Regions from separate parts of the Mesorhizobium sp. ISC11 genome, predicted to be linked through region 3. Evidence: riboswitches for the same ligand, from Rfam matches in the RefSeq annotation. Region 3 holds a riboswitch; each other region holds the start of a gene.

The links. A riboswitch is a leader RNA that binds a small molecule or an ion and turns the genes downstream of it on or off. The one in region 3 is predicted to bind cobalamin.
Region 1: another riboswitch for cobalamin. It lies ahead of bluB (5,6-dimethylbenzimidazole synthase); the one in region 3 lies ahead of RPF88_RS04580 (DUF1636 family protein).
Region 2: another riboswitch for cobalamin. It lies ahead of RPF88_RS12450 (ABC transporter ATP-binding protein); the one in region 3 lies ahead of RPF88_RS04580 (DUF1636 family protein).

The regions. Positions count from the first base shown of each region.
Region 1 is NZ_JAVSPW010000001.1:2,967,724-2,972,989, reverse strand. It holds gene RPF88_RS14775 (TetR/AcrR family transcriptional regulator) at 1-337, shown strand, start outside; gene RPF88_RS14770 (hypothetical protein) at 622-1,605, shown strand; partial or broken gene bluB (5,6-dimethylbenzimidazole synthase) at 1,728-2,345, opposite strand; cobalamin riboswitch at 2,457-2,636, opposite strand; gene RPF88_RS14760 (histone deacetylase family protein) at 2,758-3,684, shown strand; gene RPF88_RS14755 (exodeoxyribonuclease VII small subunit) at 3,688-3,939, shown strand; gene RPF88_RS14750 (DUF2277 domain-containing protein) at 4,050-4,316, shown strand; gene RPF88_RS14745 (pirin family protein) at 4,356-5,266, shown strand, end outside.
Region 2 is NZ_JAVSPW010000001.1:2,491,288-2,496,553, reverse strand. It holds gene RPF88_RS12465 (D-arabinono-1,4-lactone oxidase) at 1-967, shown strand, start outside; gene RPF88_RS12460 (alanine racemase) at 967-2,106, shown strand; gene RPF88_RS12455 (AraC family transcriptional regulator) at 2,112-2,945, opposite strand; cobalamin riboswitch at 3,181-3,387, shown strand; gene RPF88_RS12450 (ABC transporter ATP-binding protein) at 3,553-4,341, shown strand; gene RPF88_RS12445 (ABC transporter substrate-binding protein) at 4,391-5,266, shown strand, end outside.
Region 3 is NZ_JAVSPW010000001.1:910,109-915,374, reverse strand. It holds gene RPF88_RS04605 (NADH-quinone oxidoreductase subunit C) at 1-233, opposite strand, end outside; gene RPF88_RS04600 (hypothetical protein) at 230-772, opposite strand; gene RPF88_RS04595 (NuoB/complex I 20 kDa subunit family protein) at 778-1,359, opposite strand; gene RPF88_RS04590 (NADH-quinone oxidoreductase subunit A) at 1,350-1,715, opposite strand; gene RPF88_RS04585 (winged helix-turn-helix domain-containing protein) at 2,047-3,246, shown strand; cobalamin riboswitch at 3,277-3,480, shown strand; gene RPF88_RS04580 (DUF1636 family protein) at 3,520-3,945, shown strand; gene cobW (cobalamin biosynthesis protein CobW) at 3,948-4,985, shown strand; gene cobN (cobaltochelatase subunit CobN) at 5,004-5,266, shown strand, end outside.

The sequences.
Region 1 (5,266 bases), 2.1 Mb from region 3:
GTGCTCGACCTATATCGAGATGGCGCTGGAGCCGGAAATCCAGCGCATCATGTTCCGGGATGGCCCGGCCGTGCTGGGGGATCCAGCGCAATGGCCGAATGCCAGTGCGTGCATCGTGTCAATGACCGACCATCTGACCGCGCTGCAGGAGGAGGGGGTCGTTGTCTCGAGCCTCGACCCCGAGACGGCCTCGCGACTGATCAACGGAGCGAGCAGCCAGGCAGCGCAACGGATCGCCAATTCGGACGACCCCGAAGCGACGTCCAAGAAGGTGGTGACGGCGTTCAAGCAACTGCTCGAAGGCCTGCTCAAGAAGCCGGATCCGCAGTCGAATTGAAGTTCCCACCGGAGCTTTTCGTGCCGGCAGCTGTTCCCGATAGGAATTTTTTCTTGACACCTGCCCTCAGCTAAGGTACATATTCGTCCATGGTGCTGATTTGCGCCGGTGACCCGCCGCACAGGCGGGTTTTTCGTTTGATGCTCCGTCAGACAATGCGCCGGCGAAAGGCTGCGAAAGAAAACCGTTGCCCAGAATTCGTCGCCCTGTGGTGCCAGGGCCGGCAATTGACAATCGCCGGGTTGAGTTCATCCTCTTCCACCATCTCTGAGGCGGAGGGGCACATGTGGGATTTCGAGATCGGCCGGTCGGTGTCCATCATGATGCGGACCTGGCCGTTCATCGTCTTTCGTATGATCGTCTATTTCGGCATCACGCTGGCCTACATCATGGCGACCGGCACCGGTGCCTCGGTCGGCTATGGCGTCGGCCATATCTCCACCGATCCCGACGGGCCCATGTCCTTTGCCCTGTGGGGCGGCGTGGTCGGGTTTGGCATCGTCTCGATCGCGGTCTACTGGATCCGCGAATACATCCTCTATATCGTCAAGGCCGGCCACATCGCCGTCATGGTTCATCTGATCGACGGCCGCGACATTCCCGGCGGTCAGGACCAGATCGCCTACGCCAGGGATGTCGTCACCCAGCGTTTTGCCGAGGCCAATATCCTTTTCGTCGTCGACCAGCTCGTCAAGGGTGCCATCCGCGCCATCACCGGCCTGCTCGGCGGTATCGCCGCCTTCCTGCCGATACCGGGCCTGAGCGGCCTGGTCTCCTTCATCAACACGGTGATCCGCCTGTCGCTGACCTATGTCGACGAGATCATCCTCGGTTACAACATCCGCATCAATTCAGCCTCACCCTTCGAGACGGCGCGCCAAGGCGTCGTGCTCTATGCCCAGAACGGCAAGGTCATGGTCAAGAACGCCGTCTGGCTGGCGGTCATCATGTGGGGCGTGTCGTTCGTCATCTTTCTGATGATGCTGGCGCCTGCCGGCGCCATTCTGTTCCTGATGCCCGGCCAGCTCGCCGGCTGGGCCTTCGTGCTCGCCATCGTCTTCGCCTGGGCATTCAAGGCGGCCTTCATCGAGCCTTTCGCCATCGCTTGCCTGATGCAGGTCTATTTCAAGACCATCGCGGGCCAGGTGCCGGATCCGGCCTGGGACGCCCGGTTGGCCGAGGCGTCGTCGAAGTTCAGGGAGCTCAAGGACAAGGCGCTCGCCTCCTTCGGCGGTTCGCGCTGGGGTACGGCCGGCGCCACACCCTGATCGGCCGGGCAGGTGGTGTCTGGTGAGGCAGAAACGGTGTTGAGGCGCGCCACGGTGGACTTGAGCTGTGTCTCGCCTTGCCCGGAAAACGTCTCGCTCATGATCAGTTCCGGCAGCGGCAGCCGCCGTCCCCAACCATGCGTTTCAAGGTCCGGTTTGGAAGCGAACTCGGAAACACGGCCGACGCAGAGATAGGCGATTGGCGTTACGTGATCCGGAATGGCCAACAGCCGCTTCAGCGCCTCAGCCTCGATGATGCTCACCCAGCCGACGCCAACGCCCTCGGCACGCGCGGCCAGCCAGAAATTCTGCACCGCGCAGACGGTGCTGTAGAGATCCATCTCCGGATTGTGCCAGCGTCCCAGCGGCGAACCCTTCGAGCGCTGCCGGTCGCAAGTGATGCAGATGTTGAGCGCGCTCTCGCAGATGCCTTCCAGCTTGAGCTTGCGGTACAGCGCCTGTTTTTCCGCCTCGATCGCCGGCAGTTCCTGCTCGCGCGCGGCCAGGAACAGGTCGCGCACCTCCGCTCGTCGTCCGGCATCGCGAATGACAATGAAATTCCATGGCTGCATGAAGCCGACCGATGGCGCGTGATGGGCGGCAAGCAGCAGCCGCGCCAGCACGTCGTCATCGATCGCGGTGGGCAGGAAATGGCTGCGCACGTCGCGCCGCGTGAACATGGCGCGATAGACCGCATCGCGCGCATTCTGGTCGAATCCATCGTCAATGGCAGCGGTCATATGTTCCGGCATCGCTTGTCCCCTTGCGATTGCAGATTCAAAACGGTCAGAGCGTACTTTGTGCGTCCAAATGGACGCACGTCGCTCTGATGCCACCCGCCCGACCATGCGGATGACGATGCCTGCCAGGCCGGTCTTCTGGCTTGGGATCAACCCGCGTCCGGTGCCTTCCCGTCATCGACAGTGGCATTTACCGGCGCGGTCCCCCTCACAGCGTTGGGCACGCCACGGAATTCAACCGTGTTCCCGATTCTCCCGCTTGCGGCGGGCACCAGGCAGTGCCAAGGACTTTACGCCGAAGCGCCGGCGAGGCCAATGCCTGCGGCGACACGAATGGACGCAGGCGCGATTTTCCCCAGTCATCGGCCGCCCGTGCATGGCCTTTGTCGATCCGGGTCACTAGATTAGGACGATGACCACCCGTCTCTACACGCATCCGATCTTCCTCGAGCATCTCACGCCGCCCGGACATCCCGAGCGGCCCGACCGCCTGCGTGCCATCGAGCGCGTGCTCGATGAGGAAGCCTTTGCCGGGCTCGATCGTATCCAGGCGCCGGAAGGCGACGAGGCCACCATCCTCTACGCGCATCCCGCCGATTTCGTCGCCCGCGTGCGCGCCGCCATTCCCGACGAGGGGATTGCCCGCATCGATGCCGACACCACTGCCAGTCCGAAGAGCTGGCAAGCGGCGATCACCGCGATCGGCGCCGCCAACGCCGCCGTCGATGATGTCTTTTCGGGCCGCGCCGACAACGTCTTCGTCGCCGCCCGGCCGCCCGGCCATCATGCCGAAAAGACCACGGCCATGGGCTTCTGCCTGTTCAACACGGCGGCGATCGCGGCGCGTTATGCGCAGAAGAAACACGGTGTCGAGCGCGTTGCCATCGTCGACTGGGACGTGCATCACGGCAATGGCACGCAGGATATTTTCTGGGACGATCCCTCGGTGCTCTATTGCTCGACACACCAGATGCCGCTTTATCCCGGCACCGGAGCGAAGACCGAAACGGGCGCCGGCAACATCGTCAACGCACCGCTGGCGCCGCAGACCGGCAGCGAAGTGTTTCGCGATGCCTTCCTGTCGCGCGTCCTGCCCGCGCTCGACAATTTCGCGCCCGACCTGATCATCATTTCGGCCGGGTTCGACGCGCACCACCGCGATCCGCTGGCCGAGATCAATCTGACCGAGGATGATTTCGATTGGGCGACCGGCCAGCTGATGCAGCGCGCGGCACGCCACAGCGGCAACCGGCTCGTCAGCCTGCTCGAGGGCGGCTACGATCTGCAGGGATTGGCATTTTCGGTCGCCGCCCATGTCGGGCGACTGATGAAAGGATGAACGATGGCTGGTGAGACCAACGAAGACGTCAAGGCGATGAGCTTCGAGCAGGCACTCGATGCGCTGGAGAAGATCGTCGATGATCTGGAGCGTGGCGACGTGCCGCTCGACCAGTCGATCAGGATCTATGAACGTGGCGAGGCGCTGAAGGCGCATTGCGACCGGCTGCTGAAGGCCGCCGAGGACAAGGTCGAGAAGATCAGGCTGTCGCGCGACGGCAAGCCGGTTGGAACGGAGCCGCTCGACGCGGATTGAGGCCGGTCCGAACGATGGCCTCGCCTCACCGGTTTTTGGACATGATCATGATCGAGGATATAACTCGTTGCGATTGAAACAGCTCAAGGACAAGAGGAGATACGGAAGCGATGTGCAGAAACATCAAGACCCTGTTCAATTTTGATCCGCCGGCAACCAATGACGAGGTGCGCGACGCGGCCCTTCAGTTCGTCCGCAAGCTGAGCGGAACGACGCGACCCTCGAAGCAGAACCAGCACGCCTTCGATCATGCCGTCGACGCCATCGCGGCCTCGGCGCGCGAACTGCTCGATTCCCTGGAAACCCATCAGCATCCGCGCAATCGCGAAGAGGTGGCGGCCAAGCTGCGGGCAAAGGCGGCCATCCGCTTTGCCTGATGCGGCCAGGCGGCCTTCGACCACCGACAAGGAGAGTCCATGAGCTTCTTCCCCGGGAAAGACCCTGAGGTGGGCGATGCGTTCGCCAGCGATCAGATCGAATTGATGGTCATTCCGAACGCCAAGGACATCGGTGGTTTTCAGGTGCGCCGTGCCCTGCCAACGGCAAAAAGGCGGTTGGTCGGTCCGTTCATCTTCTTCGACCGCATGGGTCCCGCGATCCTGCGGGCCGGCCAGGCGCTGGACGTCCGTCCGCATCCGCATATCGGACTGTCGACGGTCACCTATCTGTTCGACGGCAAGATCCGGCACCGCGACTCCCTCGGCACCGAAATGGTCATTCAGCCCGGCGACGTGAATTTGATGACCGCCGGCCGCGGCATCGTCCATTCGGAGCGTACGCCGGAGGAACTGCGTGGCGCGCCGATGTCGGTATCCGGCCTGCAGACATGGCTGGCGCTGCCGGACGACAAGGAAGAGGTGGCTCCTGTGTTCGAGAACACAGGAGCGCTCAGGCTTCCCGAGATTGATGCCGAAGGCGTCAACGGGCGCCTCATCATCGGCGATTTCCAAGGATTACGGTCCCCGGTCAGGGCCGATTCGGAGACGCTCTACGCCGACCTGCGCCTGGCGCCCGGCGCCAGCGTGAAAATCCCTGCCGATGCGGAAGAGCGCGCCATTTACACGCTGGAAGGCGAGGTCTCGATTTCGGGCGATGTGTTCCCAGCCGAACGGCTGCTGGTCTTCCGTCCCGGTGACGAGATCGTCGTGTCGTCGCAGACCGGGGCGCATTTCATGCTGTTCGGCGGCGCCTCTCTTGGTTCGAAGCGTTACATCTGGTGGAATTTCGTCTCGTCGTCGAAAGAGCGTATCGAACAGGCGAAAGAGGAATGGAAGACAGGCCGCTTCGACATCGTTCCAGGAGACGAGGAAGAGTTCATTCCGCTGCC
Region 2 (5,266 bases), 1.6 Mb from region 3:
TATCGACCGCCAGGCGATCGGCGGCGCGCTGGGCACAGCCACGCACGGCTCGGGACCGACGCTCGGCGCCTATCACACGCAGCTGGAGACGGTGCAGATCGTCGACGGACTTGGCAAGGTCCGCGACTTCAAGCGGGCAGGGGATCGGGACATGATCCACGCCATCGGTGTTGCGCTCGGCGCTTTCGGCGTGCTCACCGAAGTGACGCTGAACAACATCGCGACCTACCGGTTGCGCCGCCGCAAATATGTGCTGCCGATCACCGAGATGCTGCGCGATTTCGAGGCGATGATGGCCGCGCATCGCTCGGCCGAATTCTACTACATTCCGTTTTCCGGCTATGCGCAGTTCATCGCCAGCGATTTCAGCGATGCCGCACCCACCACGCGGCCGCCGGAAGAGGACGAGGCGGGTTTGAGGACACTGCGCAGGCTGCGCACTTCACTTGCCTGGCTGCCATCGCTGCGTGGCCGCCTGATCCGATCGGCGGCCGCCAAATTTCCCGCCGAGGACTACGTGCAGGACTGGCTCAACGTCTATGCCAGCGACCGGCAGACCAAGTTCAACGAGATGGAATATCATTTGCCGTTCGAGGAAGGGCCGAAGGCGCTGGCCGAGATCATCGAGCTGACCGAGAAGCGCTTTCCCGAGGTCTATTTCCCGATGGAGGTGCGCTCGGTCACGCCGGACCAGTTCTGGCTTTCGCCATTCTACAACAGGCTGACCTGCTCCATCGCCATCCACCATGACGCCGCGAACGATCCTTTGCCGTTCATGCGGGCGGCAGAGCCGATCTTCCGCAGATATGGCGGCCGGCCGCATTGGGGCAAGATGCACAGCCTGAAAGCGGCGGAGCTGAAAAAGCTCTACCCGCGCTGGGACGATGCCATGGCGGCGCGCCGCGACATCGATCCGGAAAACCGCTTCGTGTCGCCCTACATGGCCGGCCTGTTCGGCATCGAATGATGAGCACCTATTTTTCCACCCTCTCGGATGCGCTGAAGGAAGCCGGCATCTTCCAGCCCTGCCTGCTGCTCGACCGCGATCGGCTGGACGGAAACATTGCCCTGGTAAAAAGGAGGCTGGATCCCGGCCTGGCCGTGCGGCTGGTCGACAAATCGCTCGCCTGCCTGCCGCTGCTTGCGCATATAGGCAAGGCGCTTCGCCATGAGCGCTTCATGACCTTCCACCCGCCGATCAGCAAGGCGGTGCTGAAGGCGTTTCCGGATGCCGATCTGCTCTACGGCAAGCCGATGCCGATCGGTGCGGCAAGGGCTGCGCTGGTGAAGGGTGATGCCGACTGGTCGCGTGTCTGCTGGCTGATCGACAGCGAGGAGAGACTGGCGGAATACGGTGCTCTCGCTGACGAACTCGGCATCGGCCTGCGCATCGCTTTCGAGATCGATGTCGGGCTGCATCGCGGCGGCTTTGCTGATCCCGCGGCCTTGTCGAAGGCGCTGAGCGCGTTGCCGGTCCGGCTGCATTGCGAAGGCGTCATGGCCTACGAGGCGCATGCGCCGCTCATTCCCGGCCTTTTCGGCGGACCGGCAAAGGCATTGGCGGAGGCGTCGGCGCAGGCTGCGGCGTTCGTCGCCTGTCTCGGTGCCGACCAGCGCCGCATCCTCAACATCGGCGGCAGCAAGACCGCGCTGCTTCATCGTGGCGGCGCGGCCAATGAAGTGTCGATGGGCTCGGCCTTCGTGCTGCCCAGCGACTTCGATACGCCAGGCCTCGACGGCTTCCAGCCGGCGGCTTTCATCGCTACGCCGATCCTGAAAGTGGTCGAGCCGATGCTGCCTGGCCCGCCGGCCGTTACCCGCCTGCTGCAGGCGCTCGGCCGGTTTCCGCGCAAGGGCTGCTATCTCTATGGCGGCAAGTGGATGGCCGAGCCGGTCTTCCCCCAAGGCATGAAGACGAACGGCCTGCTCGGCCTGTCCTCCAACCAGCAATTCATGGGCTTGCCCGCCGATGCGACCGCAAGGCCAGGCGACTACGCGTTTCTAAGGCCGACGCAGAGCGAGGCCGTGCTGCAGCAATTCGGGTCGATCGCCGTGTTTTCCGGCGGAAAGGTCATCGATCGCTGGCCGGCGCTGCCGATGGCGTGATCGAGCTACGCCTTCACCGGTACCCAGATCTCCAGCCCGCCATTGCCGCTGTGGGCATCGAACTCCGGTCCATAGCGCTCGAATTCCGGTGCATCCGCGATTTCGTGACCGGAGTCGGGCAGCCAACTGTTCCAGATCGTGTTGATCGTCCGGCGGATGGATGAGATGTGCTCGCGGTGCGAGAACACCGCATATTTCTGCGCCGGCACCCGCACCCGATAGAAGTCCTTCGGCAGATCCGCAAAGCCGGACACTTCGACGCCGACGACATAGTCGAAATTGCCCGCGTCGTCGCCGTTAAGGCACACGCCGTAGAAAACGCCTGAGATCTCGCCGGGGATGTTGCCGATATAGGGTGCAAAACGCTGCCACTGCATCGGAATCCCGGCGCTGGTTTCACAGCTGTAGCGTTCGCCGAGGCCGGCGATCAGGAACGGCCGGCTGGTCTCGAAGCGCGGTGGTTCGAGATTGGTGAGGAAGGACTGGTCCATCAGGATCGGCTCCACGAGGTCGAGGTTGTTGGTCGAGCCTTGCGCGCGCACCAGTTCCGGCGTGGTGCCGAACTGATCGCGGAAGGCACGGGTGAACGCCTCATGCGAGTTGTAGCCGGCGTCGAGCGCGACGGCGAGGATGTCGGGCGCTCCGCCGGCCAGCTTGCGCGCCGCCTCGGTCAGCCGGCGTGAGCGCATGTAACCCATCACCGAGCGGCCGGTTGCGGCGCCGAAGGCGCGCGTCACATGAAAACGCGACACGCCGCTGCTTTGCGCGACATCGTCAAGCGAGATCGCCTCCGGCAGATGGCTCTCGACGAACCACAGCGCTTTCTCGGTCGGGTTCATGGGGCTCCTTTTCGCATTGGCCGGATCATCTTGGCGTTTCCTGGCGCGGCCAGTTTGATCGAAATTGCGCATTCCGTGCAATCTGCGCCGATCCCATGGGCTTTCGCTTGACAGCGGGCCGCGTCATCTCCTAAGAATGTTATGTTATTACATAAAGCGAGCGTGCAATGCCTGTTTCCCTTAGCTGGCCCACCACTTCGTCCGAGAAATCCATTGCGAAGCGTTTGGTGGAAATCTACGCTGAAGTGGTGATGGTCCCCGAGCCGAAAGGCGAGGGGTGAAAAGGGAACACGGTGAGGCCTGTTCAGGTCGAGGCCGTGGCTGCCCCCGCAACTGTAAGCGGCGAGCAAAATCCGTGAATGCCACTGGCCGGCAAGGCTGGGAAGGCAGGATGGCGCAACGACCCGCGAGCCAGGAGACCTGCCATCACTGAGTTGACCGGACGGGGTGTGCCGGGAGGAAACGCGAGTCCCGGTCTTGTCGGCCGGTTCGCCAGCTTCCTTCCGTCGCCAGTTTTGGAAAGTGACGGAAAGTTGGACGGCTCCATCGATCATCGCATCACCATGCGCACGCTTTGCCGTCCCCGCAATCCGGCGGGCAGCAGCCGATGAGCGCAGTGCTTCTCGAAGCCCATGACCTCTGTGCCATGGCGAATGGGCGGAATCTGGTCCAGGCGGTCAGCTTCTCGGTGGCCGCTGGCGATCGCCTTGCCATCATCGGTCCCAACGGCGCCGGCAAGACGACGCTGCTGCGCATGCTGTCGGGCATGCTGCGGCCAAGTTCCGGCGAGGTGAAGCTTGGCGGACGCGGGCTGGACAGGATTTCGGCCGCCGAGCGGGCGTTGCATATCGCCGTTGTCGGCCAGACCGACCAGCCCGATCCGCGGCTGGCGGTGATCGATTATGTCGAGCTTGGCCGGGTCCCGCACGCCGGGCTGCGGCGCAGGCGCGAGGAACGCGATATCGCCGTCGAGGCGCTGCGCCGGACCGGCCTGCTGCCGCTGCTTGGCCGCACCGTCGGCTCGCTGTCGGGCGGCGAGCGCCAGCGCGCCCAACTGGCGCGCGCCATCGCCCAGCAGCCCAAAATCCTGTTCCTCGACGAACCGACCAACCATCTGGACCCGCGCGCCCGCGGCGAACTGCTCGATCTCGTGGCAGGCTTCGAGATGACGGTGATCGCGGTGCTGCACGATCTGGCGCTGGTAGCACCCTTCGCCACCAGGGTTGCGGTGATGAATCATGCCCGCCTGCAAGCGCTCGCCGCACCGCGCGAAGCGCTGGCCCAACAGCTGATCCGCGAGATTTTCGGCATCGATGTGCTGCGCCTGCGCCATCCGACCGAGGATCGAGAGTTGACGGTGTTCGAGGTTCCGAACCGTGCCGCGCCGCCGTCGTGATTGAAGCCGTTCCATAGTCGACCCGATCCCACCCACAAGGAGCATACCCGTGAAACGCCTCGCTTTTTCGCTTGCCGTCTCGCTGCTGACCTCGACCGCCTTCGCCTTCCCGGTAACCGTCGACAGCTGCGGCAAGCCGCTGACCTTCGACGCGCCGCCGAAGCGCGCTGTCATCCATGATCTGAACATGGCCGAGATGGCTTTCGCGCTGAAATTGCAGCCGTCAATCGTCGGCCTGACGGGCATCACCGGATGGTACAAGGTCGGTTCCGAATTCAAGGCAGAGCAGGGTTCGATCCCGGAGCTGGCGCCGAAATATCCGACGCTCGAAAACCTCGTGGCCGTGGAGCCGGATTTCTTCTTCGCCGGCTGGTACTACGGCATGAAGCCGGGTGGCGAGGTGACGCCCGACACGCTTGCCCCGCACGGCATCAAGACGCTGGTGCTGACGGAAAGCTGCGTCCATCTCGACAAGAGCCGCCCCGCCGCCTCGATGGACCTGCTCTATGGCGACGTCGAAAAGCTGGGCAAGATCTTCGGCAAGGAGACAGAGGCGGAAAAGCTTGTCTCTGGCTGGAAGGCGCAGCTCGCCGACATCACCGCCAAGGTCGGCAGCGCCAAGGGCACGCGGGTGTTCCTCTACGATTCCGGCGAGGACAAGCCGTTCACCGCAGGCAAGTTCGCCATCCCCAGCGCCATGATCACTGCCGCCGGCGGCGACAACATCATGGCTGACATGGACACCAGCTGGGGCAACACGGATTGGGAAACGGTGGCGTCGCGCAATCCGCAATTCCTCATCCTGCTCGATTACCAGGACGGTGGCGGCTACAAGAAGCTGCTCGACTTCCTGAAGGCGCATCCGGCCATGAAGGAGACCGACGCGGTCAAGAACGAGCGCTTCGTTGCCCTCCGCTACGCCGAG
Region 3 (5,266 bases):
AGGTGATAGACGACGTCGAAACGCTTGGCCCGCGACGGATAGTCGGCGCCGCAGACATCGATGATCGAGATGAACTGGCAGCGCGCATCGTCGCGCAGGAAGGTCATCACCTCGACCAGATCGCGCGGCTCGACATGGATGGTGAGTTCGCCATAGGCAAGCACCGCTTCACTGAAGCGGCCAGGCAGCTTCTCGCCGAGATAGGTCGACAGTTCGCTCAGGGATGCGGTCATGACAACCTCGCCAACCAGCCTATAACATTGCGCGAGTACACTGGATCTTTCTCACCGAACCAAGCGCACTCTCTGGCAGTGTCAAGGGCCAAAAAAACCTGACATTCATTGTCGTCGCCTGGCTCCCCAAAAAACAACTTTCCGACAAGCGGCCGGGCTTCAAGATTTGCCGGGTCGCCATTCAGCGCAACGCACTCCACAAACAATTTTTCGCTTGCCGCGCCGTTGGCGGACGAGCCCTCGCAGGAAACCTTGGCCGACATTTCTGCAACCAGATTTTTAGTTCGATCACCGAGCGACCGCAGTCTCACGTCACCATAATAAAAAACAGATCGAGGGTCGCCTGTGAGCTTGGCCTCCCAGTCATTCAATAAGATGTCGATACCGAGACCAGCATCCCCAAATTTTGTATCAGTTAAGAACTCGGAAGAATAAAACCGCTTCCCCGATTCGTATACGTCAAATCGTTGATCCAAGGTTTTGAACGTTAACCCCAGCCAAGGCTCAGGGTTGCCATAAATAATCTGCTCTTTACCCATGACGACTACCGTTCGATCGTGCCGGTGCGGCGGATCTTCTTCTGCAAGAGAAGAATGCCATAGAGCAGCGCTTCGGCGCTCGGCGGGCAGCCGGGCACATAGATGTCGACCGGCACGATGCGGTCGCAGCCGCGCACCACCGAATAGGAATAGTGGTAATAGCCGCCGCCATTGGCGCAGGAGCCCATCGAGATGACGTAGCGCGGCTCCGGCATCTGGTCGTAGACCTTGCGCAGCGCCGGCGCCATCTTGTTGGTCAGCGTGCCGGCGACGATCATGATGTCGGACTGGCGCGGAGACGCACGCGGCGCGACGCCGAACCGCTCCGAATCATAGCGCGGCATCGAGGTGTGGATCATCTCGACCGCGCAGCAGGCGAGGCCGAACGTCATGAACATCAGCGACCCGCTGCGCGCCCAGGTGATGAGCGCCTCGGTCGAAGTGACTAGAAAGCCCTTGTCGGCCAACTCGTTGTTGATCTCGAGGAAGAAGGGATCGTCCTCCCCCACCGGCCTGCCGGTGTTGGGATCGATGATGCCCTTGGGCTTCGGCGCGACGAGGGTGCCTGAACTGTCGTTCAATCCCATTCCAGCGCTCCTTTTTTCCATTCATAGGCAAAGCCGATGGTCAGCACCGCCAAAAAAACCATCATCGACCAGAAACCGAGCATGCCGATCTTCGAAAACGACACCGCCCACGGAAACAGGAAGGCTACTTCCAGGTCGAAGATGATGAACAGGATCGACACCAGGTAGAAACGGATGTCGAACTTCATGCGGGCGTCGTCGAACGAGTTGAAACCGCACTCGTAGGCGGAAAGCTTTTCGGGATCGGGATTGCGGTAGGCCACCAGGAAGGGCGCGGCCAGCAGCGCCAGGCCGACAACCAGCGCCACGCCTATGAACAGGACGATGGGCAGGTATGAGCTCAAGAGTGCGTTCATGCTCGGCTTTCCGTTGGCGCCAATCCACGTTGATTACAGCACCGGACCCTAATGCGGAAGCGTGACAGTTTAACCGCTGAACCGTTTTAAGGGCCTATGCTGCAACGCGGCGAGGGTTAGCGCAGCACTTCCAGCGAAGCAAGTCAAACCTTGTTCAAAACATCGACCTGGACGGCATATCGCGGCAAACTGGTCCGATCCGCTCCTGTTTGATTTCCTTCGCTTTTTACTCCACTTTTCTCTCCTGACATGGATGCCGCCAAAACCCTGCTAGCATGGGTTGGAATCAGCCATTCGACCCTCGGTCAAAACACGTCAAAGTGATACCTGCATGAAGGAAAAGATCTCGCTCCCGATGGCCCGGCGCATCGCCCTTGCCGCCCAGGGGTTCCTCGATCCTCGCCCGACCGGCACGCCCGACCGCCGGCATTTTGCCCGCACGCTCTCCCGCACCGGCCTGTTGCAGATCGATTCCGTCAGCGCGGTGGTGCGCGCTCATTATATGCCGCTCTATTCGCGCCTTGGCCCTTACCCGCTCGCTCTGCTCGACAACGCGGCCGTGACGCGCAAGCGCATGGTTTTCGAATATTGGGCGCACGAGGCCTCCTTCCTGCCGGTCGAGACATACCCGCTGATGCGCTGGCGCATGCAGCGCGCCGAGCGGGGCGAGGAAATGTATCTAGGTCTCGCCAAATGGGGCCGCGAGCACGCCGCCTACATCGAAGAGATCTACCGCGAGGTCGCCGAGCGCGGCCCGATCGCCGCTTCCGCGCTGGAGGGCCAGAAAGGTTCGGGCGGCTGGTGGGGCTGGAGCCATGCCAAACACGCCTTCGAATGGCTGTTCTGGGCCGGCCGCATCACCACGGCGCACCGCCGCGGTTTCGAGCGCTTCTATGACCTGCCCGAGCGCGTGCTGCCGCAGGCGATCCTCGATCTGCCGGTGCCGACGCCTGAGGACGCGCACCGCGAATTGCTGCGCATTTCCGCCCGCGCCCACGGCGTGGCGACTTCAGGCGATTTGCGCGATTATTTCCGCCTGTCGCCGGCCGATATGAAAGGCCGGCTGGAGGAACTGGTTGAAACGGGCGAGTTGCTGCCGGTGCGCGTCGAAGGCTGGGACAAGCCCGCCTATCTTCATAAAGACGCGCGTCTGCCGCGCAAGATCGAGGCCCGCGCCCTGCTGGCGCCGTTCGATCCTGTCGTCTTCGAACGCTCGCGCACAGAGCGGCTGTTCGACTTCCACTACCGCATCGAGATCTACACGCCGGCCGACAAGCGGCAATACGGCTATTATGTCCTGCCGTTCCTGCTCGGCGACAGGATCGTGGCACGCGTCGACCTCAAGGCCGACCGTCCGGCCAGCATACTGCGGGTCCATGCGGCCTATGCCGAGCCCGGTGCGCCGCCTGAAACCGCTGCGGAGCTGTTCGAGGAACTGAAGCAGATGCAGGGCTGGCTCGGGCTCGAACGCATCGAAGTGACGCCTGCCGGGGATTTGGGTCCGGCGCTGGCCGACATAGCCGTGTCGTAAGCTCGCGTTGACACCGCCGCCCGCAAAAGCCTAAATCCGGTTCCAGATGGTCCCTTGCCCGCAACGGCAAGGGCTAAGAGGGAATGCGGTGCGGGGCAAAATCCCAAATCCGCGGCTGTCCCCGCAACTGTAAGCGAAGAGCCAAGGCCGAAAACCACTGGGAATTCCCGGGAAGGCGGCTACCCAAGGCGATGACTCGCGAGCCAGGAGACCTGCCGTCTGCGACTGTAGAATCCGATCGCCCGGCGGGTTTCCGGGCAAGGAGCCCGATCTTTGGACCACGACAGCAGTTTTTCGGCTGGCACAGCGGATATTTCCGGCCATGATGATGCCTTGGCCGGCGTCACCATCATCGTCTGCGGCTCCTGCCGCAATGAGACCGGCTCCGACGCTCATCCCCGCGCCGGCGAGTTGCTGACGGACGACACGCGCCGCGCCGCCGCTGGCGACGATATCCGCATCCGCAGCGTCGAATGCCTTGGCAATTGCAAGCGGCGCCTCAGCGCCGCGATCCTGCGCGACGGCTGCTGGAGCTATGTCTTCGGCGACCTGACCGCGACCAGCGGCGCCGACCTCGTGACAGGCGCAAAGCTCTTCGCCACCTCGAAAGATGGCCTGATCCCGTGGCGTGGCCGCCCCGATAGCCTCAAGCGCGGCCTCGTGGCCCGCATTCCACCCATCGACATGCTGAAGGATTGACCATGACCACTTCCGTATCCCGCGTTCCCTGCACCGTCGTCACCGGCTTCCTCGGCGCCGGCAAGACGACGCTGGTCCGCCATCTCCTGGAAAACGCCGGCGGCAAGCGCATCGCCATCATCGTCAACGAATTCGGCGACATCGGCATCGATGGCGAGATCCTCAAGGGATGCGGTATCGACACCTGCCCCGAGGAAAACATCGTAGAACTGGCCAATGGCTGTATCTGCTGCACTGTCGCCGATGATTTCGTCCCGGCGCTCGACCAAATCCTGTCGCTGACGCCGAAGGTCGACCATATCCTGATCGAAACCTCGGGCCTGGCACTGCCCAAGCCGCTGGTCCAGGCCTTTCAGTGGCCGAGCGTGAAAAGCCGGGTGACCGTCGATGGCGTCATCGCCGTGGTCGACGGACCGGCATTGGCCGAAGGCCGCGTCGCCAACGACATGGAGGCCCTCCAGGCGCAGCGCGCCGGGGACGAGACGCTCGACCACGACGATCCGGTGGAAGAACTGTTCGAGGACCAGATCGCCTGCGCCGACCTGATCATCCTGTCGAAGAGCGACCTGATGGACGCCGCCGGCACCGCCCGCGCCAATGCCATCATTGGCGAACACTCCGCCCGCGCGGTGAAGATTGTGCCGACCTCGCATGGCAAGGTCGATCCCTCGGTGCTGCTCGGGCTCGGTCTCGCCGTCGAGGACGACATCGAAAACCGCAAGTCCCATCATGACGGCGCATTCGACCACGAGCATGACGACTTCGACACGTTCATCGTCGACATTGCCTCGATCGCCAATCCGGACGAGCTGGCAAAGCGTGTCGCCACGGTCGCCGAAGAAGAGAACGTGCTGCGCGTAAAAGGCTTCGTCGAGGTCGGCGGCAAGCCGATGCGGCTCTTGCTGCAGGCCGTCGGGCCGCGCGTCAATCATTACTATGACCGCGCCTGGACCGCGCAGGACGACCGCCGTTCGCGCCTCGTCGTCATCGGCCTGAAGGGGCTGAACCGCCCGGCGATCGAGCGTATACTCGCCGGCTGATTTCGGACACGGATTGCGATGCACATCCTAACCACGACATCCGCCTCGCTCGACGACCTCGCCGAGCCGGTCGATCTGCGGCAGACGCCGGCGGATATCGTGGCCCTGTCCTTCACCGACAGCGACCTCGCCGGACTGGCGGCGGCGTGGAGGACCGATGCCGACCGCCTGCCCTCGATGCGGCTGGCCGCACTGCGCGACCTGCGCCATCCCATGTCCGTCGACCTCTGGGTCGACAGCGTCGCCCGCCATGCCAAGATCATCCTCGTGCGCATCCTCGG